DNA from 4 places in the Pantoea sp. RCC30.1 genome. Region 4 is predicted to be linked to each of the others. Evidence: riboswitches for the same ligand, from Rfam matches in the RefSeq annotation. Region 4 holds a riboswitch; each other region holds the start of a gene.
What was found. A riboswitch is a leader RNA that binds a small molecule or an ion and turns the genes downstream of it on or off. The one in region 4 is predicted to bind thiamine pyrophosphate.

Region 1 (7,751 bases), 300 kb from region 4:
CAGTTGCCCAACGCTATTCTGGGCATTGAGTGTCTGGAGAACGAACTGATCACAAAAAGTAATGTGGCGATCAAAGGGCTGGAAGCGCTGAAATCCCACGGCTTTGTGATCTCACTGGATGATTTCGGCACCGGCTACAGCAACATCAGCTATCTGCAGGATATCCCGCTGGACGTGATTAAGATTGATCGGTCGCTGATCTCGCGTATGGGTGAGGATGACGCATCCAGAATCATCGTCAGATGTATTATTCAGATGCTGAAAGAGCTGAATTACACCGTGCTGGCCGAAGGCGTCGAGACGGAATCAACGCTGGGGTTGTTGAAAACCTACGGTTGCGATCAGATTCAGGGTTATTTCTTCTCAAAACCGCTGCCCGCCAGCGACATTGAACACTGGCTTTATCAGAAATCACGCTAATAACCTGCCCGCAGCACTCGCTGCGGGCTCTGTTATCACTCACTGCCGATGGCGTAGCGCTCAACCGGGGTGATGCTTTTAATCAGCTTGTTATCAAACAGAAATTGCTCATAAGCCTGATAGCGTGCGCGATCCAGTTTCGCCGGATCGGCTGCGAACAGCGGCAGGGTGGCACGCCATGCATGATGGTTTAACGGCGTGTTCAGTTCCGGATGGGCGCGGGCAAAGGCCAGCCAGTTCTCCTCGGGATGCGCCTGCAATTCTGCATTTCCCTTCTTCAGTGCCCGCAGAAACTTCTGGATTTTCTCCGAGTGTGCCTCATCACGATTAGCGACGATAATCAGCTCGTCATAGGCCGGAACACCATAATCCTCGACGTTAAGCACCACTGGTATTTTGCCCGCAAGTTTCATCTCCAGGGCTTCGATATTGCGATAGCCACCGATCACTGCATCTACCTGGCCTGTCATCAATGCGCTGGTGAGCTGAAAATTGACGTTAACCAGCTTCACCTGATCGGCTTTAACACCGTCATGGGCTAGCATGGTTGCCAGCGTCGCCTGTTCAATGCCGCTGACCGAATAGCCGATGCGTTTCCCTTTCAAATCCGCCGGTTTTTTTACCGTTTTGTCTAACGTCATCAGCGTGTTCAGTGGCGTGTTAATCAGCGTACCCACCCGCATCAGCGGCAGGCCCTGATCGGCAAAAAAATGCAGCTGCGGCTGATAGGTAATCGCTAAGTCCGCCTGTTTTGCTGCCACCAGACGCGGCGGTAACGCCGGATCGGAAGGGGGTACGATGTTAACTTCCAGCCCTTCTGCCGCAAACGCGCCGGTCTGCTGAGCCACCATAATTGGCGCGTGGTCGGGATTGATATACCAGTCGAGCACCAGCGTCAGTTTTTCCATCGCCTGAGCCTGGGCCACTAAGGACGCGCTGAACAGCAGGGTAAACAGGGGCAGTTTAGTCATAGGGTTTCTCATTTTTGAGGTCATTAAATTGTCTCGGGTGCCCAGGTGATCAGGCGGCGCAGCAGGAGATCGATAGTCAGCCACAGGGCCAGCGTCATCAGCACCAGAATGAAAAGCGCGGCGAAACAGAGGTCGCTCTGCATCCGGGCGTTAGCATTCAGCATCACAAAGCCCAACCCTTCGGCAGAACCGACCCATTCACCGATGATTGCCCCGATCGGCGCGACGGCCGCCGCCATCCTTAAGCCCGAACCCAGCGCAGGCAGCGCGGCTAACAGCCGGACATGGCGCAACTGAGAGGCACGTGAAGCACCCATAGTACGAGCCAGATCGAGATAGCCGGGGGTGACGCCTCGCAGGCCATCAAAAAAGCTGGAGGTTACCGGGAAGAAGATCACCAGCACGGCCATCGCGACTTTGGCGCTCATACCGAAGCCAAACCAGAGCACCAGCAAAGGGGCCAGGGCAAAAACCGGAATCGCCTGGCTGGTGATCACCAGCGGCATCATCCAGCGCTGTAACCATGGCGAAAAGGTCATGCCCAGCGCCAGCGCGCCACCCAGCAGCACGCCGAGCGCCATGCCGCTGAGGATCTCGGTCAGGGTAATCAGCATGTGATGGCTGAGATAGTCAGCGCTCTGCCACAGCGCGGCGGCGACCGCAGCGGGCGAGGGTAGCAGAAACGCCGGAATGGCGGTCAGCGTGGCGAGCCACCACAGCGCAATCAGTCCGGTTAACAGCGTCACGCCCCGGCGAAGAGCGGCGAAATGGTTTTTCATCGGGCTATCCTGCTCAGCCGCTTTAGCAACGCGGCCTGACTCTGCAATACCTGTATATCGTCTGCTGCACGTGGTGGCTGACCCAGGAGGGGCGGGCAGGCTTCTATCCCCGCTGACCCGATCACCAGCAGGTGATGACTGAGCCGGCAGGCTTCAGCAGCATCATGGGTAATCAGCAGCACGGTATGCCCGACCAGCACTTCTGCGGCCAGCGTCTGTATCTGAGTGCGTGTTAGTGCATCCAGTGCGGAGAACGGTTCATCCATTAATACAACCGGCTGACGGGTGTAGAGGGTACGGGCCAGCGCGGCGCGCTGACGCATCCCGCCGGAGAGCGTCGCTGGCCTCGCACTGGCACAGTGGCTCAGGCCCACCCGTTCCAGCAAATGCTGCGCCCAGTCGCGATCGGCTTTCTCACCGTTCAGGCGACTGGCGAGGCAGACATTCTGTTCCACCGTGAGCCAGGGATAGAGCAAATCCTGTTGCCCCATCCAGGCGATACGGCCGTTCAGCGGCAGACCGTCGCTGCCGCTAATCTGCCCGGATGTCGGGGGCGTCAGACCGGCAATGACCCGCATCAGGCTGCTTTTACCCACGCCGCTGGCACCCAGTAAAGCGGTAAATGCACCCCCTGCAATCTCCAGATCAAGCTGGCTGAAAAGTGTCTGCTGACCCAATGTCAGGCAGAGCTGGCGAACTGTAATCCCCGGCGGCACGGCATCATCCGGCTGATTCATGGGCTGACCTGAAAATCGGCAGCATGATTGAGGCCCATTTGCCAGAACGCAGCTTCCAGCCGGGTCGCGGTGGTGAAAATCTCCGCCAGCCTATCAAAACGTTGTTCACCCGCGCGCTGCTGAGCCAGGGTTTCAAACAGCAACAATGAAGAACCGACGCCGCTAAGGTAGGATTCATCACCGTAATTCTCAATCCATGCCGCGTAAGGATTCCCCTCAAAGCGGGTCGCAGTATCGTCCAGCAGCGTCAGACCAATTTCAGCGTAACCGGCGACACACGGCATCAGCGCCGTCACCAGCTCCAGCGCATCCCCGGTGTGACCTACGTCCAGCACGTAGCGGGTGTAATTGATCGTTTCCATTGCTTCGGGTTCGCTCGCCATCGCCGCCTCGCTGATGCCCCATTGCTGGCAGTAAGCCAGATGCAGCGGTAGCTCGCTGACGATGGCGTTAAGCGATGCGGTCGCGCTGCGTAAGGCCGCTGGCTCAGAGAGTTTGCTGATCAGCAGGCCCCAGGCACGAGCGAAGTGCAGCAGGAACAGATAATCCTGGGTGAGATAGTGGCGGAAGGCGGCGGGTGGCAGCATGCCCTGACCGAGTTGCTGCACAAAATCGTGCCTGACATATGCGTGCCATTGGCTGCCCGCCTGCTGGCGCAGACGACCATAGAAGCCGGTTTCGAAAAGCGGATGAGACATGGGATCTCCAGTAACAGGGAGATCCGGGCATACGGTCTGGAACAGGGGATAGTGCAGGAGATGACGCAGAAAATTCTGCCGACCCGTCCCTTCGCTGGCATGACCCAGATCAGGTTCAAAGGGTTCGGCTTGCGCCATCTCAGCCCATTACAGGACACCCCTCGGAGACATTTGTTATACGATATTTATTGTTGGAGCACAACGGCGCGAGTGTGCGCTCTTAAGTGACAACGTCACTCAAGATCTGCCCCGTTGCTGGCAATCACTTTCTTATACCACCAGAACGATTTCTTGCGCGTGCGCGCCAGCGTGCCGTTACCCAGGTCGTCGCGGTCAACATAGACGAAACCGTAGCGCTTGCTCATTTCACCGGTTGAGGCAGCAACCAGATCGATGCAGCCCCAGCTGGTGTAACCCATCACCGGCACGCCATCTTCAATGGCATCGCCCATGGCGCGGATGTGTTCACGCAGATAGCTGATGCGGTAATCGTCATTAATCTCGCCATTCGCATCGATCTCATCGCGCGCCCCCAGGCCATTCTCTACCAGGAACAGCGGCTTCTGGTAGCGGTCATACATCATATTCATGGTAATACGTAAGCCAAGCGGATCGATGCCCCAGCCCCACTCACTGCGCGGCACATGGGGATTGGTCAGGGATTTCACCACATTGGCGGCGCTACTGTTCTGCTCATTCATCTCCGCCGAGGCGCAGCGTGAGGCGTAGTAACTGAAAGAGACGAAATCGACGCTATTTTTCAGAATGTCTGCATCACCCTCAGCGATCTCAAGCGTCACCCCTTTTTCACGGAATACGCGGGCGGCGTAGGCCGGATAAGCGCCGCGCGCCTGCACATCAATAAAGAACAGGTTTTCGCGATCTTTCTCCAGCGCCGCCCAGACATCTTCCGGCTTGCTCGACCAGGGATAGAAGTTGCCACCTGCCAGCATGCAGCCGACCTGGTTAGCCGAATTCACCTCATGCGCGATTCGCGTGACCAGCGCGCTGGCAACCAGTTCATGATGGGCCGCCTGATACTTTACCTGCTCCTTGTTCTCTCCGGGCTCGAACACCAGGCCAGCACCGGAAAACGGGCTGTGCAGCAGGATATTGATTTCGTTGAAGGTCAGCCAGTATTTCACCAGCCCATCAAACGCCTCGAAGCAGCTGCGGGCATAACGGGCAAAAAAGTCGACCATTTTGCGATTGCGCCACGAGCCATATTCCGTGACCAGATGCATCGGCACATCAAAATGGCAGAGCGTCACCAGCGGTTCGATATTATATTTCCGGCACTCCTCAAAGACTGCGCGGTAAAAGGCGATGCCTTCCGGATTAGGCGTCAGTTCGTCGCCATTGGGATAGAGGCGGCTCCAGGCAATCGAGGTGCGAAATACGCTGAACCCCATTTCTGCCATCAGCGCGATATCCTCCGGATAGCGGTGATAGAAATCGATGGCCTCATGGCTGGGATAGAACTCATCGTCACGCAGGGTAAATCGCTTTTCCAGACCCAGTTTGACCGGCATACGGTGCGGGCCATGCGGGATCATATCGACGGTGGTTAAGCCCTTTCCGCCCTCGCGATAGCCGCCTTCACTCTGGTTGGCGGCCAGTGCGCCGCCCCATAAAAACCCTTGCGGAAACCTTGAATCAGACATGCAATCCTCTTTTCCGGGTCAGCGTGACCCTTTCCTTTAGTGGCTGTTTAATGGCTATTAATCGCGTTAGTGCGTTCGGTAACAGGCGCAGGTTGCGCGGCGGTTCCGGCTTCGGATTTCGTTTCAGTCTCTGTTTCAGGAATGTCTTCAAACCCTAACAACAGCGTCAGCACAAATGACAGCACCACCGACAACACCATGACCGCACCGACCCAGACAATACTCATGGGATTAGCAGGATCGAAAAACTGTACGCTGGTAAACAGGCCTGGAGAGGCCATTGAGTGGCTGGCCAGCCCGCCAATGCCCGCTACCGCGCCGCAGATAAAACCACTGATCAGACAGGCGATAAGCGGGCGTTTGAGGCGCACAGCAACACCATAAAGCGCCGGTTCTGAAATCCCGGCAATAATGGCGGAAGCTGCCGCCGCCAGCGCGGTCTGGCGCAGTTCACGGTTCTTGGTGCGGAACGCCACCGCCAGCGACGATCCACCCAGTGACAGGTTGGCACCAATTTCAGACGGCATCACCATGCCCTCTTTGCCGGTTTCGGCAATAGTCTGGATGATGGTCGGCGTAAACACCCGATGCATCCCGGTCATGACCAGCAGTGGCCAGATAGCGCCCATAATTGCGACGGACAGCCAGCCAAGATAGCCATGGACGGTATAAACCAGTGCGGAGATGCCGCTGCCGATCCAGATGCCAATCGGGCCAATCAGCACAATCGCAATAGGGGCAGCAATCAGCACGATCAGCATCGGTTTCAGGAAGTTTTTAGTAACGGCAGGGGTTATGCGATCTACGCCGTGCTCAATGTGCGACAGGATCCAGGTCATGACCAGCGCCGGAATTACCGTGTAGGTATATTTCACCGCCGTCACCGGGATGAAGCCGAACTCGACCGGCTGACCCTGAGCCGCTTTTGCCATCAGTTCAACAAAATTGGGATGGACCAGCACACCGGCAATGGCGATCGCCAGCGACATATTGGTTTTGAATTTGAGCGCCGCAGAGGCAGCTACCATGATCGGCAGGAAGAAGAATGCACCGTCGCCAATGACGTTAAGGATCACCAGCGTTGACGAGCCTTTTTCAAACACGCCCGCCATATCGAGGATCATCGCCAGCAGCTTAACCATTGACCCGCCAATAATGGCCGGAATCAGTGGTGACATGGTGCCCACCAGCGCATCCAGAATACCTGCGCCGATGCCTTTCAGGGTGATTTTGCGTTTCACCGGCGCGGTTGATGCAATGCCGCCGGGCGATCCCATTTCCAGCACCGCCTGATAAGCCTGTGACACGTTATTACCAATGATCACCTGGCACTGAGATTCGTTGTGCACCACGCCCATAACGCCTTTAATCGCTTTGAGGCGGGGAGTGTCGACCTTGGTTTCATCTTTCACCACAAACCGCAAACGGGTCATGCAGTGAGTGACGGCTTCGATATTGGTGAGGCCGCCTAGCGCATCGACAATGGCGCGTGACACCTCGGCATAGTTCATGGGCATGATCGCTCTTCTCTGTAGGGTAAATCGGTTAAAGTTTTTATGTTTTAGCGCCTGCAGGCAGGCAAATAGGAAACCGGTTTCACAAAATCATGAAGTGCTTTCAGTGCGCCGACAAGAGCTGAAATTAAACAGTTTTCTGTTTTGTGAAGTACGTCACCCGGCTGGTGCTGTTAACTTCGCACTCAGGCGGTGTAAATATTTCCAACTTTGAGAGGCTTAGGTAGACTGCAGGACGACGCAGCAAAGGAGCATCACGATGGCAACGATTCAGGAAGTGGCAAACAGGGCGGGCGTCTCAAAAGCGACAGTGTCACGCGTGCTCTCCGGCAATGGCTATGTCGGGCAGGAAAAGCGTGAAAGGGTGTTAAAGGCGATTGCGGAAACCGGATACCGGCCCAATCTGCTGGCGCGCAACCTGGCGACGAAAACCTCTCAGACCATTGGACTGGTTATCACCAACACGCTCTACAGCGGCAGCTACTTTACTGAATTAATGGCGCATTCTGCACGCATGATGGAGCAGCAGGGCCGCCAGCTAATTCTGGCGGACGGCAAACACACCGCTGAACAGGAAGAGGCGGCTATTCAGTTTCTGCTCGACCTGCGCTGTGACGGCATTATTATCTACCCGCGCTTCCTGAGCATTGACGCGCTGGATGCGATTATCTCCCGCCACAAACAGCCGATTCTGGTCATCAACCGGCGACTACGCGTCAATCACAGCTACTGTATTTACAGCGATCAGCACGCCAGCAGCACGATGGCGGTGAGTCATCTGCTGAACCAGGGACATCGTGATATCGCGTTTATCACCGGTTCGCTGGATTCCCCGACTGGCGTCGAGCGTCTTTCCGGCTATCACGCTGCGCTGGCCTCAAAGGGCCTGGTAGCTGACGATCGACGTATTGTGGCAGGGAAATGGACGGCGCAGAGCGGGATGGCTGCCGTGGACAGGCTTCTTGAAC
Region 2 (7,751 bases), on a different contig from region 4:
CTGGAATACCCTGTTCGCGCAGTCGTTTTTCGATGCGCTGTAGCTGACGATTCTGCGGGCAGTAGAGGCCAAAAACCGGGCGGCGGCGGAAATCTTTCAGCGCCAGCGACTGAATCCGAAACTGACGTTCATCTTTGAGTAATTCGCTGACCTGCGCCTGAAATTCCTCCGGAATAAACGCAACCGACTCCTGCACCGGTAGCACCACGCGCTGCGCGCCGGCATCAGTGGCGAGCCAGAGGATAATTTCGGTGCCATGCGGGCTGTCGCGCCAGTGGCGGGTGAGCAGAAAACCTGCGCGGGGCATATTCAGATGTTCTCCGGACTCAACAATTCAGGGGTGAGAAAACCGCTTAAGTATATCATGGATATTTATACAGTTCCCGCCGCTGCGTTTTATCAACATTGTCCTACAATTCTTGCCTTGACGCTGTGTGGCTGGCTCTGGACAATCCAGCCTTCTGCTTTTACTTAGGATGATTATGGAAGCCTGGATTCAACAACTGATTACTCAGTCCCTGGAATGGGCGCTGTTTGCCGTTGCGCTGGTGACGTTTCTGGAGTCGCTGGCGCTGGTCGGGCTGTTGCTGCCAGGTACAGTGATGATGGCCAGTCTCGGCGCGCTGATCGGGAGTGGCGAGCTTGGCCTTTACCCGGCCTGGGCGGCGGGCTTTGCGGGCTGCCTGATTGGTGACTGGGTCTCCTACGGCATTGGCTGGAAATTCCAGGGGCCGCTGCATCGCTCAAAGTATCTGCAAAAGTACAAAGGCCTGCTGGATAAAACTGAGCACGCTCTGCATCAGCACAGCATGTTTACTATTCTGGTCGGGCGCTTTGTGGGTCCTACGCGTCCGCTGATCCCGCTGGCGGCCGGGATGCTGGAGCTGCCGGTGCGTAAGTTCCTGCCGCCGAACATTATCGGCTGTATTCTCTGGCCGCCGCTCTATCTGCTGCCTGGAATTCTGGCGGGTGTGGCGATCGATGTGCCCAAAGCCGCACAGGGCGGCAGCTTTAAATGGCTGTTGCTCGGCGCAGCACTGTTGATCTGGCTGGGTGGCTGGTTATGCTGGCGCTGGTGGCGTAGCGGCAAGAGCCGTGACTGGGCCACCGCCTGGCTGCCGCCTGAGCGCCTGCGCTGGGCAGGGCCTCTGGGGCTGGTGATCGCCGTCGCGGCTTTCGTCGGCATTCAGTTCCATCCAATGATGCCGATTTTCCGTCATCTGCTGTGGCAGGTTTTCTTCGCCTGACGCTTAACGACGCGGGATGCCGAGCACGTCGGCCTCCCGCGTTTCACCCGACAGCAGCTGTCGGGTCTCGCCATCCCAGTAAACCCGTCCATCCACAATCACCACGCTGCGCGGCGCAATTTGCTGTGCATCTTCCAGACTGTGCGACACCATCAGCAATGTGATGCTGCGCGATTCGCATACCGAACGCACCAGTTGCAGCATCTCGCCGCGCAGCGCGGGATCCAGCGCAGAAAAAGGCTCATCCAGCAGCAGCACCGGCCGGTCACGCAGCAGACAGCGTGCCAGCGCCACGCGCTGTCGCTGTCCGCCCGACAGCTCGCCCGGCAGACGGGTCAGCAAATCGCCTAATCCCACCTGATCGGCCAGCGCGGCCAGTTGCTGACGCTGCTCAGCGCTGAGTTTTAATCCCGGATGCAGCCCCAGCGCCATGTTCTGCTGCACGCTGAGGTGCGGAAACAGGTTGTTCTCCTGAAACAGCATCGATACCGGTCGGCTGGCCGGGACGCTGTGGGTGTGTTCCTGGCCGTCAATCAACAGGGTGCCCTGTTTCACCGGCAGGAAACCGGCGATCAGGCTCAGTAGGGTGCTTTTTCCGGCCCCGCTGGGTCCGAGGATCGCGATGCGCTCGCCGCGCGTGGCAGTGAGACTGAAACGCATCGGCAGATGCTGATACAGGTAAGTGAGGTTATCAAGTGTCAGCATAGCGGCCTGGTAATTTTTCCATTAGCGTGAACAGTAATAAGCAGAGCAGCAGCAGCAGCAGGGCGGTAACCGCCCCATCTGCGCCGCGATAGGCGCCAATCTGCTGATAAAGGTAGAACGGCAGGGTGCGGAAGTCGGCATTGCCAAACAGCGCCACCACGCCGAAATCACCAATCGACAGCACGCAGGCAAAGGCGAGAGCCTGGGCAAGCGGACGTTTCAGCGCCCGCAGCTCGATCAGCCGCAGCCGGTTCCAGCCGTGGATATCCAGTGAATCGCAGAGTCTGCCATAGCGCTCTGCGACATCCCGCATCGGGTTTTCCAGCACTTTCAGCGCATAGGGAATGGCGATCAGCGCATTGGTAAAGATCACCAGCCCCTCAGCCGAATCGGGCAGACCGATGGTGGCATTGAACAGCAGGAAAAAGCCGGTGGCGAGCACAATGCCTGGCATCGCCAGAATCAGCATGCCGCTGGTGTCAATTAACTGTGCCGCCGCAGGACGCTGACGCAGACGCAGCTCGCGACTGCTCCACAGCAGCATCATGGTCAGCACCACACAGATCAGACCGGCACCAATGGCGATGCGCAGTGAAGTAAAGGTAGCCAGCCACAGTGCAGGCTGCGCCAGCGCGCCGCGCAGTCCGCCATGCAGACCATCGACGATGACTGCCGCCAGCGGGGGCAGCAGCAGAATCAGCGCCAGCAGAATCAGCAGCGCATCGACCAGCTGTGCCCCGCGTGAATCCTGCGGATCACGCCAGCCATTCAGCTGGCTGGTTCCGGCGGGAATCGCCTTGCTGAAGCGCTGGCTGAGCAGTACCAGCGTCAGACAGCAGCCGAGCTGGATCAGCGCCAGCAGCGCTGCGCGTCCGGGATCGTAGTCATAATTCAGCGCCTGGAATATCGCCAGCTCAATGGTGGTGGCCTGCGGCCCGCCGCCCAGCGACAGCACAGTGGCAAAGCTGGCGAAACAGAGCATAAAGATCAGCGCGCCTGTCGGCAGCAACTGACGCCGCAGCCATGGCCACTCCAGCAGACGAAAATGGTGCCAGCCGCGCAGGTCGAGCTGTGCCGCCAGCTGACGCTGTTCCGCCGGAATGCTCTCCAGCGCCTGCAGCATCAGGCGGGTCGCCAGCGGCAGGTTAAAGAAGACGTGCGCCAGCAAAATGCCCGGCAGACCGTAGGGAGAGAAGTGGTAATCAATTCCTGCCAGCTGGCACAGCTGCGCCAGCCAGCCGACACGACCATAGACGGTGAGCAGACCAAATACCGCCACCAGCACCGGCAGTACCAGGGTCATGGCGCACAGACGCAGCAGCAGCTGACGGCCAGGGAAACGGCGTCGATAGAGCGCGCGCGCCAGCGGCATCGCCGGCAGCAGCGACAACAGCGCGGAGAGCAGCGCCTGACCAAAAGAGAAGGCGATAACGTGATGCAGGTAATCATCCTGCAGCACGCTGCGCCAGTCATTCTCTGGCGCGGCGCTCCAGAGTGCACCGAAGGCCAGCAGCGCCACGCTGATTAACAGCAGCGTGGCGAGCGAACCGGGGATAAGCCAGCGCGGCATCAGCGGCTGACGGCGCGTTGCCACTGGCTGATCCAGCCTGAACGCTGGCTGGCAACCTCTTCCGGCGAGAACTGCAGGGCGGTGGCGGGCACAGTGAGCGCGCTAAAACCGGCAGGCAGCGGCGTGTCGATTACCGGGTACATCCAGTTACCGGTCGGGATAGTGCGCTGGAAGTCGGGTGACACCATAAACTTCATAAACTGCTGTGCCAGCGCTGGCTGTTTGCTGCTGGCTAACTGCGCGGCAACTTCAACCTGCAGATAGTGGCCCTCTGCAAACGGCGCGGCGGCATAGTTCTCTTTTTTCTCTTCGATGATGTGGTAAGCCGGAGAGGTGGTGTAGCTCAGCACCAGATCGCCTTCGCCCTTGAGGAACAGGCCATAGGCTTCACTCCAGCCTTTGGTGACCGTCACGGTTTTCTGCGCCAGCTTTTGCCACGCCTGCGGAGCCTGATCGCCATAGACCTTCTGCATCCAGAGCAGCAGACCTAAGCCGGGAGTGCTGGTACGAGGATCTTCGTAGATCACCCGCCACTTCTCCGGACTATCGACCAGCTCTTTCAGGCTTTTTGGCGGATTTTTCAGGCGGGTTTTGTCATAGACAAACGCGAAGTAGCCATAATCGAATGGCACGAAGGTGGTGTTGTGCCAGCCATCAGGCAGTTTTAATGTCGAGGTATCGACCTGACTTTCGGCAAACAGACCTGTTTTCTGCGCGGCCTGCACCAGATTGTTATCCAGCCCCAGCACCACATCGGCTTTACTGTTTTTGCCTTCCATCCGCACGCGGTTCAGCAGCGACACGCCATCTTCCAGCGTGACGAATTTCAGCTCGCAGTTGCACTGTGCTTCAAAGGCTTTTTTAACCGCCGGGCCAGGGCCCCAGTCGGCAGAGAAGGAGTTGTAGGTGTAGACCGTGAGAACCGGCCTGGCCGCCAGAACGGGGGCGGAGAGTAACAGCAGCACCGGCAGAACTTTGTTTAACACTTTGCGCTCCTTCAGGAGAATAGGGGATGAGTCGCAAAGGATCTGAGCACAGAGGCCTCTCAAATCCCTACGTCGGTATTAACCGAATCAGGTTCGACGGGTCTCTCTCAGCGACTTGCTTATGGCAGGCCGCACCCCGTTGAGAACGTCACATTCTAGTCATTTCAGCGCCGGGGCGAAAGCCTCACAGCGCGGGTGGCGCGAACCAGGCGGATTTAAAATCAAACCAGCCCAGCGTATTCATCCGGACGCCGCGCATGCTGCGCTGACCTTCAAGCAACAGCCAGTGATGAAACAGCGGATGCAGACCGGCTTCGTCGACCAGCTGTTTGCTCCATTCGGCCAGCGGCAGCGCTTTCTCGCGCCAGCGGGCCGCATCGCCGTGCCAGTCGATCGCCAGGCAGTGATGCAGCAGCGGGATCTCATAAAGCTGCGCGAACAGCGAATAATTCAGCGGCAGGGTAAAGTTCACGCTTCCCAGCCAGATATCACTCTCCGTTTCGCCCTGATACCAGCTTTCGTAGCTGATCTCACGGGTCTCCAGCGTGACGCCATGCTCTGCCAGCAGCGGACGCAGCGCATTAGCGATGCCTTCATGCTCCACGTGCTGGCTGTACCAGGTCAGCGTCAGATGCGTTAAGCCGGGCGGTTTTTCTACTGGCGTCAGGTCACGGCGATGATGCCAGCGTGGCAGCAGACCATACGCCGGGAACCAGTAGCGCTGATAGCCCACACCCGCGTGATTGAGCAGGGCGATGGGGTTAAACAGGTAGCTGACCCAGCGCCGGACCGCTTCGTTGCGGCCCTGCTCTGAACGCTGGTCAAACAGCAGAAAGTAGCAGCCCTCTTCAAGGCGGCTCTCCTCCTGAACTTCATCGGTGCTGTCGCCCTGCAGACGGACACCCGCATAGACCAGCTCATCGCTGATGTCGGGCAGTACCCAGATAGAGACATCATCAATCAGCGCGCGAAAACCGAAGTAGTCATCAAACGCTTCGATCTTCAGCTGGCTCTCCTGATTGCGGATCACCCGGTAAGGACCGGTGCCAACTGGCTGGCGGGCAAAGTCGTGCAGCGTCGGCCATTCGCGCGGCAGGATCATCGCACTGACGCTGCCCAGCAGCCAGGGCAAGCCCTCGTCGGGCTGGCTTAAACGGATATCCAGCGTCCAGGGGGCAGGCGAGTCGATCTGCGCAATATGAGAAAAGAGCGGATGGGGGCGCTGACGCTCCAGCGTGGCGAGCACATCTTCCATCTCCAGTTCTCTGCCGTGATGGAAGCGAATCGCCGGACGCAGGAAGAAGCGCCAGTGAAGTGGGGACGTCTGTTGCCAGTGGTGCGCAATATCGGGTTCGATTTCCCCGTTTTCCTCATTTATCCGCGTCAGACCGTTGAAAATCTGTCGGGCAATGTGGGTTTCCGAGCGCCGCAGCGGCGAGCCGGGCAAAAGGTTGAGCAGCGGACGATAGTAGAGCACCCGCAGAATATGCTTGCCCTGCCGGAAACTGCGCCCCAGGTGCGCGCTGATCATCTGCCGCACCTGGTTTTTATCGCCTACCAGCTGGACCAGCTGATCGATGCGATCCTGTTCCAGCAAATCCTCGGCACGTTGCTGCTGCAGGGCCAGGCCGGTGTAGCAGAAGGTAAGTTGTGATCGCTTGCCGCGTCCGGCTTCAGCCTGCCAGGTCAGCCAGCCTGCGGCCTGCATCCGGTTGAGCAGATTGCGCATATGGCGGCGCGAGCAGTGCAGCAGATCAGCCAGTTCGCTGAGTGTAATCTCCTGCGTCTGGCCCTGACAGCTCTGCCACAGGCGAATGAACTGCTGCTTCAGACGTGATGAGGACATAAAAGGGGAACTCCCTGTGAAAAGCGCTCTGTTTTTCCTGCCCCATTTTAAGAGCAAACTTTACGCTATGGGAAGAGCGGGAGGCATTCAGCAGTGAATGGCGTTCGACCCTCACTTCGCTGTTCAGCGGAGTGCTTTTCTGAGTAGGGTGCATTTACACCGCCAGCAGATGATCTCTGCTGGCTTTTTTCATGTTGCGCGGTATCGTCTACCCTTCTTTTTTCCCCTCTGTTTGTTCTGTAAGGGATTTCGAATGAAATCGCTGTTAACGCGGCAGCGCCGCATCAACCCGGTTTACCTCGCTTTTATGGTCGCTTCGTTCATGCTGGGCATCGCGGGTGCTCTGCAGGCACCGACTCTCAGCCTGTTTCTGACGCGCGAGGTGCAGGCGCGGCCCTTCTGGGTCGGACTGTTTTTCACCATCAATGCGGTGGCCGGTATCGTGGTGAGTATGCTGGTGGCAAAGCGCTCAGACAGCGTCGGCGATCGTCGTCATATCATTCTCTTTTGCTGCCTGATGGCGCTGGTGAATGCGCTACTTTTTGCCTTTACCCGCGACTATCTGACTCTGCTGACACTGGGTGTGCTGCTGTCAGCGCTGGCCAGTGTTTCTATGCCGCAGCTGTTTGCGCTGGCACGAGAGTATGCTGATCAGTCGGCGCGTGAAGCGGTGATGTTCAGTTCAGTGATGCGTGCGCAGCTGTCGCTGGCGTGGGTGATCGGGCCGCCGTTATCGTTCGCGCTGGCGCTGAACTACGGCTTTGTGACGCTGTTTATGGTGGCCGCGGTGCTGTTTCTGCTCTGCATTCTGCTGGTCTGGTTTACCCTGCCGTCGGTGCCACGTTCGCAGCCACTGATGCAAAGCGGCGGGCTGCCGTTGAGCGGCTGGCGCGATCGCGATGTGCGTTTGCTGTTCCTCGCCTCGGTGGCGATGTGGACCTGCAACACTATGTATATCATTGATATGCCGCTCTATATCAGCACCACGCTGGGCCTACCGGAGAAACTGGCCGGTCTGCTGATGGGAACGGCGGCCGGGCTGGAAATCCCGGTGATGCTGCTGGCGGGCCATTACGCGCGTCGCATTGGCAAGCGGCGGTTAATGCTGATCGCGGTGGCTGCGGGCGTCCTGTTTTATCTGGGGCTGGTGCTGTTCAATTCCCGTACCTCGCTGATGGTGTTACAGCTGTTTAACGCGGTATTTGTCGGGATTATTGCTGGTATAGGGATGCTGTGGTTCCAGGATCTGATGCCAGGACGACCCGGCGCGGCGACCACCATGTTCACCAATTCGATCTCAACGGGCATGATTCTGGCGGGGGTTATTCAGGGATCGCTGAGTGAGCGGCTTGGGCATGAGGCAGTTTACTGGCTGGCATTCGGGCTGGCGATAGTGG
Region 3 (7,751 bases), on a different contig from region 4:
TGCACAGCGGCCGGTTGAGGTGACGCAGTGGGATGCGGTGCTGGAGCTGATTAACAGTCGTCTGGAAGATGATGTGTTGCAGCTGGGCAGCGGCATGCCGGACCTGACTCAGCCGACGCTTAAACCGCTGTGGAAAGCGTTTAGCCGTCAGGCGCAGAAGCAGGACATGGCGCTGCTGAATTATGACAACCTCTATGGTGTTTTCGCGCTGCGACAACAGGTTGCACGACTGGCAATAGATAGCGGCTGCCAGCTCACTGCCGATGACATTGTGATTACTACCGGCTGCCATGAAGCGTTATCGGTCGCCGTTCGGGCCGTCTGCGAGCCGGGCGATATCATTGCTGTTGAATCACCGTCGTTTCACGGCATCATGCAAACCCTGCGCGGCTTTGGCATTCGTGCCATTGAGATCCCGACGGATGCGGTCACCGGCATCAGTCTGGAAGCGCTGGAGCTGGCCTTTGATCAATGGCCGATCAAAGCAGTCGTTGTCGTGCCGAACTGCAATAATCCGCTGGGATTCATCATGCCCGAACAGCGTAAGCGGGCATTGCTGGCGCTGGCGCAGCGGTTTGATGCGGCCGTGATTGAAGATGATGTTTATGGTGAGTTAGCCTGGGAATACCCGCGCCCGTCCACGATTAAAGCGCTGGATCTCGATGGCCGGGTTCTGCTATGCAGCTCTTTTTCTAAAACGCTGGCTCCGGGTTTACGTGTCGGCTGGGTTGCACCAGGCCGCTATCGTGACCGCGTGCTGCATATGAAATATATCGTCACAGGCTCCACCGCCACGCAGCCTCAGCATGCGGTCTCCGAGTTTATCCGCCAGGGCCATTATCAGCCCCATCTGCGCCGGATGCGGCAAATCTATCATCGTAACTATGAAACTTTTAGCTGCTGGGTACGCCACTACTTTCCCTGCGGCATCTGCGTCTCCCGCCCTCAGGGCGGCTTTCTGATGTGGATAGAACTCCCAGAAGCGTTTGATGCGGTCCGGCTTAACCGCGAACTACGCGAGTCAAAAATTCAGATTGCCGTAGGCTCACTGTTTTCGGCATCGGGTAAATATCGAAACTGCCTGCGCTTAAACTACGGGCTGCCGATCAACGAGCAGACTGAACAGGCGCTGGCGCTGCTGGGTGCGGCTGTCGAACGCGCTATGCTCTCGTGCGAGCATGAGACGCAGACTTCCACCTCTTTTCTCGTATAGCGAAAAGAAGAAGCAGGGCCGGCAAGAGGAGGGAACCGGCCCTGGTCAGATAACCTTAACCTGACGGATGCCACGTTAAGGTTTTGGATTACAGCACGCCAGCGGCAACATTCACTTCTGCGCGCTGCTCTCCCGGAAGAAAGCTGGCATTACCTGTTTTGCAGCCGCTATGTGCGACAGGTTCCACAAATCCTTAATTGCCAGGTTCTGCCAGCGCCAGCAGAGTCCGGGTTGCTTCACGCCAGTCATCTGCCTGAGTAATCGCACTCACTACCGCAATACTCCCAACGCCGGTTGCCAGTACCTCAGGTGCACGCGCAATCGAGATACCACCAATCGCCACGGTGGGAATACTCGTCAGGCGTGCCAGATGCCGCTTCAGCTGCTCAATGCCCTGCGGCGCAGAAGGCATCTCCTTGGTCTGCGTCGGAAAAATATGCCCAAGTGCGATGTAAGAGGGCTGGATTGCCAGAGCGCGATCCAGTTCCGCGTCGTCATGGGTGGAAAGTCCCAGACGCAATCCGGCCTGATGAATACGGGCAAGATCGGCCACATCCAGATCCTCCTGACCCAGATGCACGCCATAGGCCTGATGTTTAATCGCCAGCTGCCAGTAGTCATTGATAAACAGGCGCGCGTCATAGCGTTTTCCCAACGCAATCGCCTGGGCAATGGCAGGCTCGGCGATCTCATCGGGCTGATCCTTAATGCGAAGCTGCAGCGTGCGAACACCCATCTCCAGCAGGCGTTCAATCCACTCGGGGCTATCAACCACCGGATAAAGCCCCAGGCGCGGGGCGGTAGCAGGAAATGCGGGCATCGTTACTCCTCCTTAATGGCATCGGCAGGGTGATAAAGCTCACCGCCGTGGCTGCGAAAACGGTCTGACATCTGCGCCATGCTCACTTCAACCGGCTCGGCGTGGGCATCCTGGCGTGCTGCAAACTCGCGCACCTCCTGGGAAATTTTCATCGAGCAGAATTTGGGGCCACACATTGAGCAGAAATGGGCCACCTTGCCCGACTCCTGCGGCAGGGTTTCGTCATGCATAGCCCGCGCCGTGTGGGGATCCAGCGCCAGATTAAACTGATCTTCCCAGCGGAATTCAAAGCGCGCTTTGGACATGGCGTTATCACGGATCTGCGCACCGGGATGGCCTTTGGCCAGATCGGCGGCATGCGCCGCGATTTTATAGGTGATTAATCCCTGCTTCACATCCTCTTTGTTGGGCAGACCCAAATGCTCTTTAGGTGTGACATAACACAGCATGGCGCAACCAAACCAGCCAATCATGGCGGCACCAATACCTGAGGTGAAATGGTCATAACCGGGCGCGATGTCGGTGGTCAGCGGTCCAAGGGTGTAGAAGGGGGCTTCATCGCACAGGTCAAGCTGTTCAGTCATGTTGCGGCGGATCATATGCATCGGCACGTGGCCCGGACCTTCAATCATCACCTGAACATCATATTCCCAGGCAATACGGGTTAGTTCACCTAGGGTACGCAGTTCGGCAAACTGCGCTTCATCGTTAGCATCCTGAATCGAACCGGGACGCAGGCCATCGCCCAGCGACAGGGAGACATCGTAAGCGGCGCAGATTTCACAGATCTCACGGAAGTGCTGATAGAGGAAGCTCTCCTGATGATGTGACAGGCACCATTTCGCCATAATCGATCCACCCCGCGAGACAATTCCGGTCAGACGTTTCGCTGTCATTGGGACATAACGCAGTAGTACGCCCGCGTGGATAGTGAAGTAATCGACGCCCTGTTCCGCCTGTTCAAGCAGCGTGTCCCGGAATATTTCCCAGCTCAGCGCCTCAGCCACGCCATTCACTTTTTCCAGCGCCTGATAAATCGGCACGGTACCAATGGGCACCGGACTGTTGCGCAAAATCCATTCGCGCGTTTCATGAATATAACGACCGGTCGAGAGATCCATCACCGTATCAGCACCCCAGCGAGTCGACCAGACCAGTTTTTCCACTTCCTCCTCGATGGAGGAGGTCACCGCCGAGTTACCGATGTTGGCGTTGACCTTAACCAGGAAGTTGCGGCCAATGATCATCGGCTCCGATTCCGGGTGATTGATATTGGCAGGAATGATGGCGCGTCCGGCAGCAACCTCCTGACGCACAAACTCAGGTGTGATGCTGGCTGGCAGATGTGCGCCAAAACTGTGGCCCGGATGCTGTTGCAGCAATACCTCACTGCTGATTCGCTCACGGCCCATGTTTTCCCGCAGGGCAATAAATTCCATCTCCGGGGTGATGATCCCCTGGCGGGCATAGTGCAATTGCGTGACGCGGCGGCCTGCGCGGGCGCGGCGCGGCGCGGGAAGATGATCGAAGCGCAGATGATCCAGCCCCTCGTCAGCCAGCCGCTGCTGGGTATAGCCTGAGCTGTTCTGTTCGAGAAGTACGCTGTCGTTGCGTTCAGCAATCCAGGGGGCACGCAGCTTTTCCAGGCCACGATGCACATCGATCGATGCCGCGGGATCGCCATAGGCACCCGCCGTGTCATAGACCGGCACCGCTTCGTTCTGCTCATAGAGAGGCTGTTCTTTGCTGCCGCCGATGTGGGTCGGGCTTAGCACAATTTCACGCATGGGAACGCGAATATCCTCGCGGCTGCCGGTAATCCAGATGCGGCGGGACTGGGGAAATGCACTGCCGCTTTGCAGGGAATCGATAAATTCCTGCGCCTGGCCACGCTGTTCACGGCGGGTTGTTTTTTGGTCAGACATAGCAATCTTCCTGTTAAGGGGGAACGATGCTTGCCCGGAGTTCGGAAGGAGTAACTGTATAAACAGCACAGGCGTGCTGACATACAGAGAAGATTTACTCTTGTTCCCTTCGCAGGTTCTAACCTGATCAGGTTCCGCGGATCCCGAATTAACGGTCTCAGCCCAACTGGGCACTCCGACAAGAAGCTGTTTTTACGCTGGGTTGTGATAACAGACCCGGGCGTAAAAACCTTATATTTCAAATCAAAAATAAAAAAGGTTCTTTGGAGAGCGCTCCTCAGAACCTGTTCAGCATAAAAGGGCTTCGGGATAATCTCAACCCCTTTGCCGGAGATGATGATTAAGCCGGACGCGCGATATGGCTGTCATTGGCTACCAGCGGGGGGGCAAGCTGGTTATCCCATGCCAGCTGGATCAGCTTATCTTCCAGCGTAAAACGTGCTTCCAGCACTTCGCCCACTTCTGAGAGTGCCTGCTGGAAGGTCATGCAGTTTTCGTCGTCGATCGCCTGCTGCAGGTGGCCGTCATACAGCTGCATCAGACGCTCAGTATTGGCTTCCAGCGGTGGATAGATCTGTGCAGCGGCGATCATCGGGCTGTCGCCGCTCATTTCACTAATCACGCGTTCATAGATACTGAAGTGACCCGCAGAAAGATAATCGACCAGGCCGTGACAGAAGTTGTCCAGAGCCTGCTCATCAAGACGCGTCAGCGCCTCTTTGTTTGGTTTAAGACCGACCAGGTGATAATAGGTCACCAGTAGCTGACGACGGGCTTCAAGCCACGAATCGACCAGATCATTACTGCCACCTACGCGTTCAGCCAGGACGTCTAACTGGTTAAGCATATCTAACTCCATGTGAGTTATAGTTGTTTATCTACACACTTAACATCAGGACTTCAGCGTGCGAGTTGACGCTAAGGATGACGAAATAAATGCAATGCGAAATCTCAAGCGTAGACGCTGGATGGTGGATTGTCAGCCATGAACAGAAACTTTGGTTACCACAAGGCGATTTACCCCACGGAAACGCCGAAAAATTTGGTTTGACCGGCAGTAAAGCCCGAACCATCGGTGAGTGGCAGGGCGAAAAAGTCTGGCTGATTTGTGAGCCACGTTCTGCCGATATGTTCTCAGTACGACAGTTGATCGATCAGGATGTGGCGCTGTTTCAGCTGGTGGGTCGCGGTGTGCAACTGGCGGAATTCTATCGTTCTCACCGCTGGTGCGGCTATTGCGGCCATGAAATGCACCACAGCAAACATGAATTTGCCTGTCTTTGCAGTCATTGTCGCGAGCGTTACTATCCGCAGATCGCACCCTGCATCATTGTGGCTATTCGTCGTGGTGATGAAATCCTGCTGGCGAATCATGCCCGCCATCGCAACAAGGTTTACACCGTGCTGGCGGGTTTTGTGGAGGTTGGCGAGACGCTGGAGCAGGCCGTTGCCCGCGAAGTGATGGAAGAGAGCAATATTCGCGTTAAAAACGTCCGTTACGTTACATCCCAGCCGTGGCCCTTCCCGCAATCGCTGATGACAGCGTTTATGGCGGAGTATGACAGCGGCGATCTGCAGCACGACGGTAAAGAGCTGCTGGATGCTGCCTGGTTCCGTTTTGATGACCTGCCTCTGCTGCCACCGCCGGGCACCGTGGCGCGCCGCCTGATTGAAGATACCGTCGCCCTGTGCCGCGCCGAAGTGTGAAAGTGCTACACTACACGCCTGTTATTGAGAGAGTGTTGAGATGAGTGAACTGAAGAACGATCGTTATTTGCGTGCCCTGTTACGTCAGCCGGTTGATGTCACGCCGGTCTGGATGATGCGACAAGCCGGGCGCTATTTGCCGGAGTACAAAGCGACACGCGCCCAGGCGGGTGACTTTATGTCGCTGTGTAAAAACGCCGAGCTGGCCTGTGAAGTCACTCTGCAGCCGCTGCGCCGTTATCCGCTGGATGCCGCCATCCTCTTCAGTGACATCCTGACCATTCCGGATGCGATGGGACTGGGTCTCTACTTTGAAACCGGCGAAGGCCCACGTTTCTCAAACCCTGTGACCTGTCGCGCTGACGTTGAGCGTTTACCGGTGCCCGATCCAGAAATGGAGCTGGGCTATGTGATGAATGCTGTCCGCACTATCAGGAAGAACCTGAATGGCGATCTGCCGCTGATTGGCTTCTCAGGCAGTCCGTGGACGCTGGCCACTTATATGGTGGAAGGCGGCAGCAGCAAGGCGTTCACCAAAATCAAGAAGATGATGTATGCCGATCCCGCTACGCTGCACGCGATGCTGGATAAGCTGGCCGACAGCGTCATCCTCTATCTCAATGCTCAGATCCGCGCTGGTGCACAGTCCGTGATGGTCTTTGATACCTGGGGCGGCGTGTTGACTGGTCGTGACTACCGCGAATTCTCACTTCACTACATGCACAAAATTGTTGATGGCCTGCTGCGTGAAAACGACGGTCGCCGCGTGCCAGTGACGCTCTTCACCAAAGGCGGCGGACAGTGGCTGGAAGCGATGGCCGCTACCGGTTGTGACGCGCTGGGTCTCGACTGGACCACCGATATTGATGACGCACGCCGTCGCGTGGGCGACAAAGTCGCACTGCAGGGCAACATGGATCCTTCTATGCTCTATGCGGCACCGGAGCGCATCGAACAGGAAGTGGCTGGGATCCTGGAGCGCTTTGGCTCAGGTACCGGACATGTCTTCAATCTGGGTCATGGTATTCATCTGGATGTCCCACCGGAAAATGCGGGCGTCTTTGTTGAGGCGGTACACCGTTTATCACGTCCCTGGCATCAGGAGTAATCATGGATATTGCCGCACTTCGCGCTGAGCAGTTACAACGCGCCGCTGATGTGGTGCGTGAAGATGACTTTGATGTGCTGCCACCCCGCTTTATCGGCGGGGCGGATGTTGGATTTGAGCAGGAAGGCACCATCACCCGGGCGGCGATGGTGATACTGGAATATCCATCCTTAAAGCTGGTGGAACATCGCATCGCACGCGTTGAGACCACGATGCCCTATATTCCGGGCTTTCTCTCATTCCGTGAATATCCAGCGCTGATGGCCGCCTGGCAAATGCTGGAGCAAAAGCCGGACCTGCTGTTTGTGGATGGACACGGTATTTCGCATCCAAGACGACTTGGCGTCGCGTCACATTTTGGCCTGCTGGTCGATGTGCCAACCATTGGTGTCGCGAAAAGTCGCCTGTGTGGCCGTTTTGCCGATCTGGATGCGCAGCCTGGTAGTCGTCAGCCGCTGATCGACAAAGGTGAGCAGATAGGCTGGGTATGGCGCAGCAAACTGCGCTGTAATCCGCTGTTTGTCGCCACCGGCCATCGCGTCAGCCTGGATACTGCGTTGCAGTGGGTCGAAAACTGTACGCGCGGTTACCGGTTGCCGGAACCGACCCGCTGGGCCGATGCGGTTGCTTCAAACCGAACCGCTTTCCAGCGCTGGCAAAACGCGCTTTAACACTGTTTGTGCTGCGGTTTTGCAGTTACACTGCGGCCAGCGAAACGAATAAGAGCCACCTTTATGTTACAAAATCCCGTTCATCTGCGTCTGGCGAAGCTGGAAAGCTGGCAGCACCTTACTTTTATGGCCTGCCTGTGCGAGCGCATGTATCCCAACTATCGCGCATTCTGCGAGCAGACTGAATTTGCCGATCCGGCACTCTATCGTCGTATTCTTGATCTGATCTGGGAAAACCTGACGGTCAAAGATGCGAAGATAAACTTCGACAGCCAGCTGGAAAAGCTCGAAGCCGCCATTCCTGATG
Region 4 (7,751 bases):
ACGGTCAGGGATGACTGATAATTACCCGCGGCTAAGTCAGAACCGTAAAATACCAGTCCATCCCGTACCCCAACCCACAAGGCGATAAAATGAAAGGCGGATGTCTGTGTGAAGCCGTGACTTTTGAAATCTCAGTCACCCCCGCCTTTTATTACCGCTGCCACTGTTCACTATGCAGAAAGCAGAGCGGAACCGGCTATAACCTGGCGACGGTGGTGAATGAGGCGGACTTTAGCTGGCTATCAGGTGCAAGCCGAATCGCTTCGTGGCGTAAACCCTCAGGTTATCGCAACGATTTTTGTTCCAGCTGTGGCTCTACCGTGCCTAACCTGTTGCGTGGCAAGCCCTATATCTGGATCCCGGTGGGTTTACTCACTGACTCTGCCGAAATGCAATGCATTGGGGATTACTGTACCGATGACGCCATGCCCTGGGATACAACCCGTTCAGATATAAATCATGCCGGGCCAGTCGGGTCGCTGAATACGCTTTTGACGAGCTTGATGCTCGTTGATTAATCGCACTGGTACTGGTCAGTAATTTTTAATGATAAGCCCCAGTATTCCGAACAGGTTTGAAAATCACGCGAAGAATGAAGCAAAAGTTTTGGAAGTCTGACCTGATCGTAAAGCTTCTTATGACGCTTTCGATTTTTCGGAGCAGTAAGGAGAATATATTTGAGCATATCCAGGGTCATATGCTCTCTGCTCATGTCCAGGCCTCCAACTCGTGGTGTGGATGAATAACATCTGCGAATATACCGAAACAGCGCCACTGGTACTTTTACATCCAGAAGAATAAATCCTGTGGCGCGAGCGAGACGTTCTTCAATACATTTTGTGTAATTCCCATCCATAACCCACTTTTCCTGACTTACCGCTTCAGCGTGCAAACGAATAAAATCAGCCGGTGTTCTGGGAATCCATTTACTTCCCGGAATATGGTGAAGTTGATCCAGATGAACGGCAGGTAAGGCTGTTTTGCGACAAATAGCATCAGCCAGGGTAGATTTCCCGCTGTTCGACGGCCCCATAATACAAATGCGTGGCCCAAGCGCGTCTAAAGAAAGTATATTAATCACAACTTTTCCTTTGAATTTTCCCTGTCTGGTTATGCTGTCCTGCTGGAGGTTCAACTTAAGGATTCTGAACGCATGATGAAGTAAAGTCCTGTCGTAATCGCTCCGATATTTAAACCTCAAATAAGTCGCCTCACTCACGGATTGAATATATTCCTGTAAAGATTAGTTACATCTTGCCGATTAATTACTCAACCAGACAAACCGTAGAGGGCATTATGGGGTTAATCAGTGGCATTACCACAGACGTGGCAAGAGGATATTCAACCACGCTCATCACACCAAATACAGTATCGGACAGCATTAAAGAGAGCCTTACCGCAAAAGAATTACCGGCCAGTGTGGTGGTAATTTCCCCGGAGGCAAGAGCACGGCTGTTACAAGCCCGCGATGAGCCCATTTCTGCAGAGCAGCAGGAAAAAAATCTGAAAGCACTGGCAGAGTCAAAGTCATCCGGTCAGGGGCCGTCCGTTAATCTCGGATATGCCTTATTCAATGATCTCAACACCAGCTCGGACGCCAGCTCATTTAGTCCACTGCTGAGTATGACGGCTGACAATACGCAGAGTGCGATGGATGACTTTGCTGCTGCCTTACATCAGGTGCTGGCTGAAGGGCAGGTGGGGCGTGGTCGGTACGATAACAGCGATACCGCAGAAGCCATGGCGCTTACCCTGACTCAGTCTAAGCTCCATAAACTGATTGAAAAATATGTCTCCGTAGATAACCAGAAACAGGCAACTGGCATCGCTGATCAGATGATAAACGTCAAAGTGGCTATTCGTAACAGTACGATGTTGTCGGGCGCTCAGGATACGCTGACATTAGCTATGCGTTATGGCACTCACGACATGCAGGATAGTGCTCGTGATTATCTCAAAAAGTTTGAAAGCGGCACCGCACGGCCTCAGGTTGAGCTGAGCGATATGATGAAAGCCATGAACCCGGGCGGTGATATGAACGCTGTATTCAGTGCCTTTGCGGCAATAATCCGTGCAACGCCGAATCCCGGCAATGCTGCACAACCGTCTATTGATGGTGCGTTGAAGCAGTTGGATATCTATCGCCAGCAGTGGCAGGCGTTCACTGAAAAATACGCTTCTTAATGTCCTGATGACCCTGCAGCTGGCCTGAGTTCGACGTCTGCAGGATCCACTCCTGAGAAACGGTCCCGGAACAAAAGCACAGATTACACATTTACAAATTTAAATGTGTAAATATAATGGCGCCTCTTAAACATCAGAGGACTTTTTGTTATGCCGTCACTTTTTACCCCCCTGAACCTGGGCGATCTCAAGCTTCGTAACCGCATTGTCCTGCCGCCGCTGACGCGCTGCCGCAGTGAACAGCCGGGCAACATTCCCGGCGATATGATGGTTGAGTATTACCGCCAGCGTGCCAGCGCGGGGCTGATGGTCACCGAAGGCACCCAGATTGAGCCTCGCGGGCAGGGCTATGCCTGGACGCCAGGGATCCACAGCGACGCGCAAATCGCTGGCTGGAAAAAGGTCACAGAGGCGGTACATCAGGAAGGTGCCACCCTTTTCTGCCAGCTCTGGCATGTAGGCCGTGTGTCACACAATGAACTTCAGCCGGGCAAGCAGGCACCGGTTGCGCCTTCTGCCATTGCGGCCGACAACGTACGGGTATTCATTGAAACCGGACCAGGCGAGGGGATGTTGACTGCACCCAGCGAGCCACGGGCGCTGACCACAGAGGAAGTTAAAGAGATCGTGGCGCTCTACCGACATGCAGCGGAAAATGCCAAAGCAGCCGGTTTCGATGGCGTTGAACTGCATTCCGCCAATGGTTATCTGATTAATCAGTTCATTTCTGAGCACACTAACTTCCGTATGGATGAATATGGTGGCTCAGTGGAGAATCGTCTGCGCTTCCTGCGTGAAGTCGTTGAGGCGGTCAGCTCGGTCTTTGGCAGCCATCGTGTGGGCGTCAGATTTGCGCCTCTGTTTTCGAGCACTGACGAAGAGCGAGTTTATCTCGGCCTGGTCGAAAGCGATCCACAGGCGACCTACATCCGCGCAGCAGAACTGCTGAATGAGCTGGAAGTCGGCTATCTCTCCATTGCCGAAGCGGACTGGGATAATAGCCCGGACATGCCAGAGAGTTTCCGCGTCGCATTGAGGGAAACATTCCGATCTCCGATCATCTATTCAGGCCGATACACGGCTGAAAAAGCGCAGCATATGCTGGAAAAAGGCTGGGGCGATCTGTTTGGTTTTGGCCGTTCGTTCATCGCCAATCCCGACCTGCCTGCGCGCATTAAATCTGGCTATCCGCTGAATGAGGTCGATAACGCCTCCCTGTATGGCGGCACTGAGAAAGGCTATACTGACTATCCTGTTTTTCTATCCTGATACTCTGTGAGGCGGCATGTCCCCCGAAAATGCCCTGAAGTTACTGTCCAATCCGACCCGAGTGGCAGTGCTGAAGTGGCTTAAAAATCCTGAAGAAGCGTTTGCGGGCTATACCCAGCTCTATCCCTTCGATCAGTATGGCGTCTGTGCCAGCCTCATACAGGATAAGGCGGGTTTATCACAGCCCGCCACGTCGTTATGCCTGAAAGCACTTCACAGTGCCGGGCTGGTCGAAGCCAGCAAAGTGGGAAAATGGACCTATTATCGCCGCGCCGAACCACGTATTCGTGAAATCACCGACGTGGTGACGCAATCGCTGCAGGCGCTTTAAAAGTGACAACGTTCAGGGTAATGTAGATGCCAGTTGCCTCCTTCCGGGGGCGACTCCTCACGAATTCATCAATTCAGGATTAGAAATGTTTATGTCAGTTCTGACTTTCACAACCGTCACCACCACCGCGCTCAGCGGCGACGTGGGCGACTCTGTGACTGGCACCTGACACAACAGATTCTCACTCCCCGCCGAACCGGACGGGGACCTGTTCTCCGTTCTTAAAAAACTGAATGGAGCCAGGTCATGATGACATCTGAAAGCGCACTTTTAATCATCGATATGCAGCAGGGCCTTTTTCATGGTCCAGCGGCACCTTTTGCCGCAGGCAGCATTCTGTCGAATATCAATCTGCTCATAACCAAAGCACGGCAGTCTCAAGTACCCGTCTTTTTTGCGCGGCACATCGGACCTGATAATTCCCCTTTTAATGAGCAAAGCCCGTTGACCCGCCTGATCCCGGAATTACAGGTCAGCCCGCAATCAGATGTCGTTGTCACAAAAAAATATCCCAGCTGTTTCAGGGATACCGGCCTGCAATTCCAGCTCAAGCAAAGAGGCATCAAACAACTGGTGATTGCCGGAATGAAAACGGAGTTCTGTGTTGATACTACCTGTCGGGCCTCACCGGAGCTGGGTTTTAACGTCGTGCTGATTTCCGATGCGCATACCACCGTCGATAATCCGCACCTCTCTGCGAAAAGTATTATTGACCATCATAATCAGACACTGGCGGGACCCTTTGTGGCACTGGCAACCGCCGCTGACTGGTGGTTCGGTTCTGCCCGTTAATCCCAACACTCTGGTTTTGCATCCTGCACGCGGCTTGACGAAGCTGCCCGCTTAACTTACAACTAAACCCGTCAGGGGAGTCTCGCCAGAGAGACTGAGAGGCTAATAGCGCATCGCGCGGCTTAGCGACCCTTAGAACCTGACCCAGTTGATACTGGCGTAGGAAGACGGGTATCGCATCAGATACTTGCCGCAGGGGCGCATTTGCGACGTCTCTGCCTTTTCCCTCCGTATCACGGGTCTTCGTTAACTTATAACGAGGCCAAAGTGAAATATCTCATCCTGAATCTCTCTCTTCCTCGCCGGTGGACACCATGAGCCGCTGGTCGGTGCTTGGCAGCGGCGTGGCCGGGCTGTGCGTCGCCACGCTGCTTGTGGAGCGGGGAGAAAGCGTCGAAATCATTACGCAGCCTGATTGTCGTGCCGCCTCGCACTGGGCGGGCGGCATGCTCGCGCCCTGGTGCGAAGCTGAAAGCGCGCCGCCACAGGTGATCGAATGGGGCCAGCACGCTGCGGGCTGGTGGGCGCAACGCGTCAATGGCGTGGAGCAGCAGGGCACGCTGGTGGTTGCGCCACCGCGTGACAGCCGCGAACTGACACGCTTCGCCAGCATGACTCAGCAGCATCAGTGGGTCGCGCCCGGAGAGATCGAACCGGCGCTGGAAAATCGCTTTGCGCGTGGGCTGTTTTTTGCGGCGGAAGCACATCTCGATCCCCGCCGCGCGATGCAGCAACTGCGCGACAAATTGCAACAGGCTGGCGTGCCCTTACACAGCGGTAAACCCACCGGCACCCTCATTGACTGCCGTGGCATTCACGCCGCGGATCAGCAGCCCGCACTGCGCGCTGTGCGGGGTGAAATGCTGATCCTGAAGACCCCCGATGTTCAACTCTCCCGTCCTGTCCGGCTGCTGCACCCACGCTTTCCCTGCTATCTGGTGCCGCGTGCAGACGGGCACTTCATGCTGGGTGCCACGATGGTCGAAAGCCACGACAGCAGCCCGATCAGTGCCAGAGCGATGATGGAGCTGCTCAGTGCCGCTTATAGTCTGCATCCGGCGCTGGCCGAAGCGCGGATCGTGGAGAGCGGCACCGGTCTGCGTCCCGCTTATCGACAGAACCTGCCTGAAGTCCGCTATGAAAAGGGTCGTTTCTCGCTCAACGGGCTTTACCGTCACGGCTTTTTGCTGGCTCCGATTATGGCTGAAAAACTCATGCTGCAACTTACTCAGGAGATAACTCATGCGAGTTCAACTTAATGGACACACGATTGAAACCGATGCAGACACGCTGGCAGAGCTAATGGCGGAGCAGCAGATTGACCCGCGCACCGTCGCGACCGCACTGAACGGAGAATTTGTGCCACGCAGCCGCTATGCCAGCCAGCCGCTTGAGGCGGGCAGCCAGCTGGAAATCCTGTCACCTATGCAGGGAGGTTAACCATGTTCTATCAATTCACGCCGCAATCACGCTTTCTGCTCGGTACCGCCGGATATCCCTCACCGGACATCCTGCATCAGTCGATCGACGCATCAGGTGCGGAGATCATTACCGTCAGCCTGCGCCGGGAAGGCAGTGAAGGCGGTGCTTTCCGCTCGCTGCTGCAACAGCTCAACAAACGCATTCTGCCCAATACCGCAGGCTGCCACACGGTGAAAGAGGCGGTGACGACGGCGCAGATGGCGCGTGAACTGTTCGACACGCCCTGGATCAAGCTGGAAGTCATCGGCCATGCCGACACGCTGCAACCCGATCCCTTTGCGCTGGTTGAAGCCGCGCGGATCCTCTGTGCTGATGGCTTCCAGGTCTTTCCTTACACCACCGAAGATCTGATTGTCGGTGAGAAACTGCTGGAAGCGGGTTGTAAAGTGCTGATGCCATGGGGCGCGCCGATTGGTTCCGGTCAGGGGCTGCGCAATATCGAAGGGCTACGTGCCATGCGTGCGTGGTTTAAAGATGTGCCACTGATTATTGATGCGGGCATTGGCGCACCCGGTCAGGCGGCTCAGGCGATGGAGATGGGTTTCGACGGCGTGCTGCTTAACACGGCGGTGGCAAAAGCGCGCGATCCGGTGCGGATGGCCGGTGCCTTTGCTGCTGCGATCCACGGCGGGCATGAGGCGTTTCAGGCGGGATTGATGGAGCAGCGCGACATGGCCTTTGCCTCCACGCCCATTTTTGGTCTGGCACAGTTCAGTTAAGGAGCGGCGATGGAGCGTTATCAGCGACAGACTATGTTGCCGGAGATTGGCGAAGCGGGGCAAGAGCGGCTGAGCGGGGCACATGTGCTGGTGGTGGGGGCGGGCGGGCTTAGCGCGTCGCTGCTACCGTTGCTGGCGGGCGCGGGCGTCGGGTTTATTCGTCTTTACGATGGCGATCGGGTTGAGTTGCACAACCTTCACCGGCAGACACTGTTTGGCATCGACGAGGTCGGTCAGCCCAAAGCAATCTGTGCTCAGCGCGCGCTGGCGCAGCGAAATCCTGACTGCCACGTTGAGGTACATCCATACTCGCTCAGCGCCAGTCAACTGCCGCTGGCGCTGGAGGGGATCGACCTGGTAGTGGATGCGGCGGATAACTTCGCCATTACTTATCAGCTCTCCGACGCGTGCTATCCGCGCGGTCTGCCACTGATCTGTGCCTCGGTGCTGGGACGCAAAGGCTATGTCGGCGGATTCTGTGGCGGCGCACCCGGCTATCGCGCGCTGTTCCCGCAGTTGCCCACGGCCTCGGGTAACTGCAACACGGCTGGCGTAATGGGACCCGCGGTGGCGACGCTGGGTGCCATGCAGGCGCAGATGGCGCTGAGTGTTTTGTTAAAACTGACGCCGTCGCCGCTCGGCTGCATGATCCACTGTGACTTTGTTGACTGGCACATCAGGCAGTTCCGCTTTGATAACGCACCTGAACCGGAAGCGCCGGGCACGCCGTTTATCGATCGGTCTATGCTGACGGAAGACGATTGCATAGTGGAGTTGCGCAGCGTGGAGGAGGCACCGTTTAGTGTGGACGGACGGGTGTTACGGATTCTGCCGCAGCAGATAGCGGCCTGGCAGCCGCCACTGGATCAGCGCGTGGTGCTGGTGTGCGCCAGTGGGATGCGCGCGGCTCAGGCGGCTGAGAACCTCGCCGCCCGTGGCGTTACGCGGCTGGCGCTGATGGCAGCCAACACGCT

Region 1: another riboswitch for thiamine pyrophosphate. It lies ahead of AC2LB6_RS00155 (TenA family protein); the one in region 4 lies ahead of AC2LB6_RS01600 (FAD-dependent oxidoreductase).
Region 2: another riboswitch for thiamine pyrophosphate. It lies ahead of thiB (thiamine ABC transporter substrate binding subunit); the one in region 4 lies ahead of AC2LB6_RS01600 (FAD-dependent oxidoreductase).
Region 3: another riboswitch for thiamine pyrophosphate. It lies ahead of thiC (phosphomethylpyrimidine synthase ThiC); the one in region 4 lies ahead of AC2LB6_RS01600 (FAD-dependent oxidoreductase).

The regions. Positions count from the first base shown of each region.
Region 1 covers NZ_JBXUHX010000001.1:21,162-28,912, reverse strand. Annotated here, with positions in the region: gene AC2LB6_RS00175 (sensor domain-containing phosphodiesterase) at 1-420, shown strand, start outside; gene AC2LB6_RS00170 (ABC transporter substrate-binding protein) at 456-1,391, opposite strand; gene AC2LB6_RS00165 (ABC transporter permease) at 1,415-2,170, opposite strand; gene AC2LB6_RS00160 (ABC transporter ATP-binding protein) at 2,167-2,907, opposite strand; gene AC2LB6_RS00155 (TenA family protein) at 2,904-3,605, opposite strand; TPP riboswitch at 3,675-3,777, opposite strand; gene AC2LB6_RS00150 (6-phospho-beta-glucosidase) at 3,839-5,269, opposite strand; gene ascF (PTS cellobiose/arbutin/salicin transporter subunit IIBC) at 5,317-6,786, opposite strand; gene AC2LB6_RS00140 (LacI family DNA-binding transcriptional regulator) at 7,043-7,751, shown strand, end outside.
Region 2 covers NZ_JBXUHX010000006.1:141,614-149,364, reverse strand. Annotated here, with positions in the region: gene polB (DNA polymerase II) at 1-313, opposite strand, end outside; gene AC2LB6_RS07955 (DedA family protein) at 483-1,247, shown strand; gene thiQ (thiamine ABC transporter ATP-binding protein ThiQ) at 1,251-1,952, opposite strand; gene thiP (thiamine/thiamine pyrophosphate ABC transporter permease ThiP) at 1,939-3,546, opposite strand; gene thiB (thiamine ABC transporter substrate binding subunit) at 3,522-4,508, opposite strand; TPP riboswitch at 4,555-4,657, opposite strand; gene sgrR (HTH-type transcriptional regulator SgrR) at 4,693-6,354, opposite strand; gene AC2LB6_RS07930 (MFS transporter) at 6,608-7,751, shown strand, end outside.
Region 3 covers NZ_JBXUHX010000046.1:13,184-20,934, forward strand. Annotated here, with positions in the region: gene AC2LB6_RS23015 (aminotransferase-like domain-containing protein) at 1-1,213, shown strand, start outside; gene thiE (thiamine phosphate synthase) at 1,407-2,033, opposite strand; gene thiC (phosphomethylpyrimidine synthase ThiC) at 2,036-3,958, opposite strand; TPP riboswitch at 4,046-4,146, opposite strand; gene rsd (sigma D regulator) at 4,299-4,805, opposite strand; gene nudC (NAD(+) diphosphatase) at 4,895-5,665, shown strand; gene hemE (uroporphyrinogen decarboxylase) at 5,706-6,773, shown strand; gene nfi (deoxyribonuclease V) at 6,776-7,444, shown strand; gene AC2LB6_RS23050 (YjaG family protein) at 7,508-7,751, shown strand, end outside.
Region 4 covers NZ_JBXUHX010000001.1:324,927-332,677, forward strand. Annotated here, with positions in the region: gene AC2LB6_RS01570 (GFA family protein) at 90-518, shown strand; gene AC2LB6_RS01575 (P-loop NTPase family protein) at 515-1,081, opposite strand; gene AC2LB6_RS01580 (hypothetical protein) at 1,297-2,184, shown strand; gene AC2LB6_RS01585 (alkene reductase) at 2,335-3,453, shown strand; gene AC2LB6_RS01590 (ArsR/SmtB family transcription factor) at 3,470-3,784, shown strand; gene AC2LB6_RS01595 (cysteine hydrolase family protein) at 4,031-4,576, shown strand; TPP riboswitch at 4,640-4,759, shown strand; gene AC2LB6_RS01600 (FAD-dependent oxidoreductase) at 4,891-5,835, shown strand; gene thiS (sulfur carrier protein ThiS) at 5,819-6,016, shown strand; gene AC2LB6_RS01610 (thiazole synthase) at 6,019-6,777, shown strand; gene AC2LB6_RS01615 (HesA/MoeB/ThiF family protein) at 6,787-7,751, shown strand, end outside.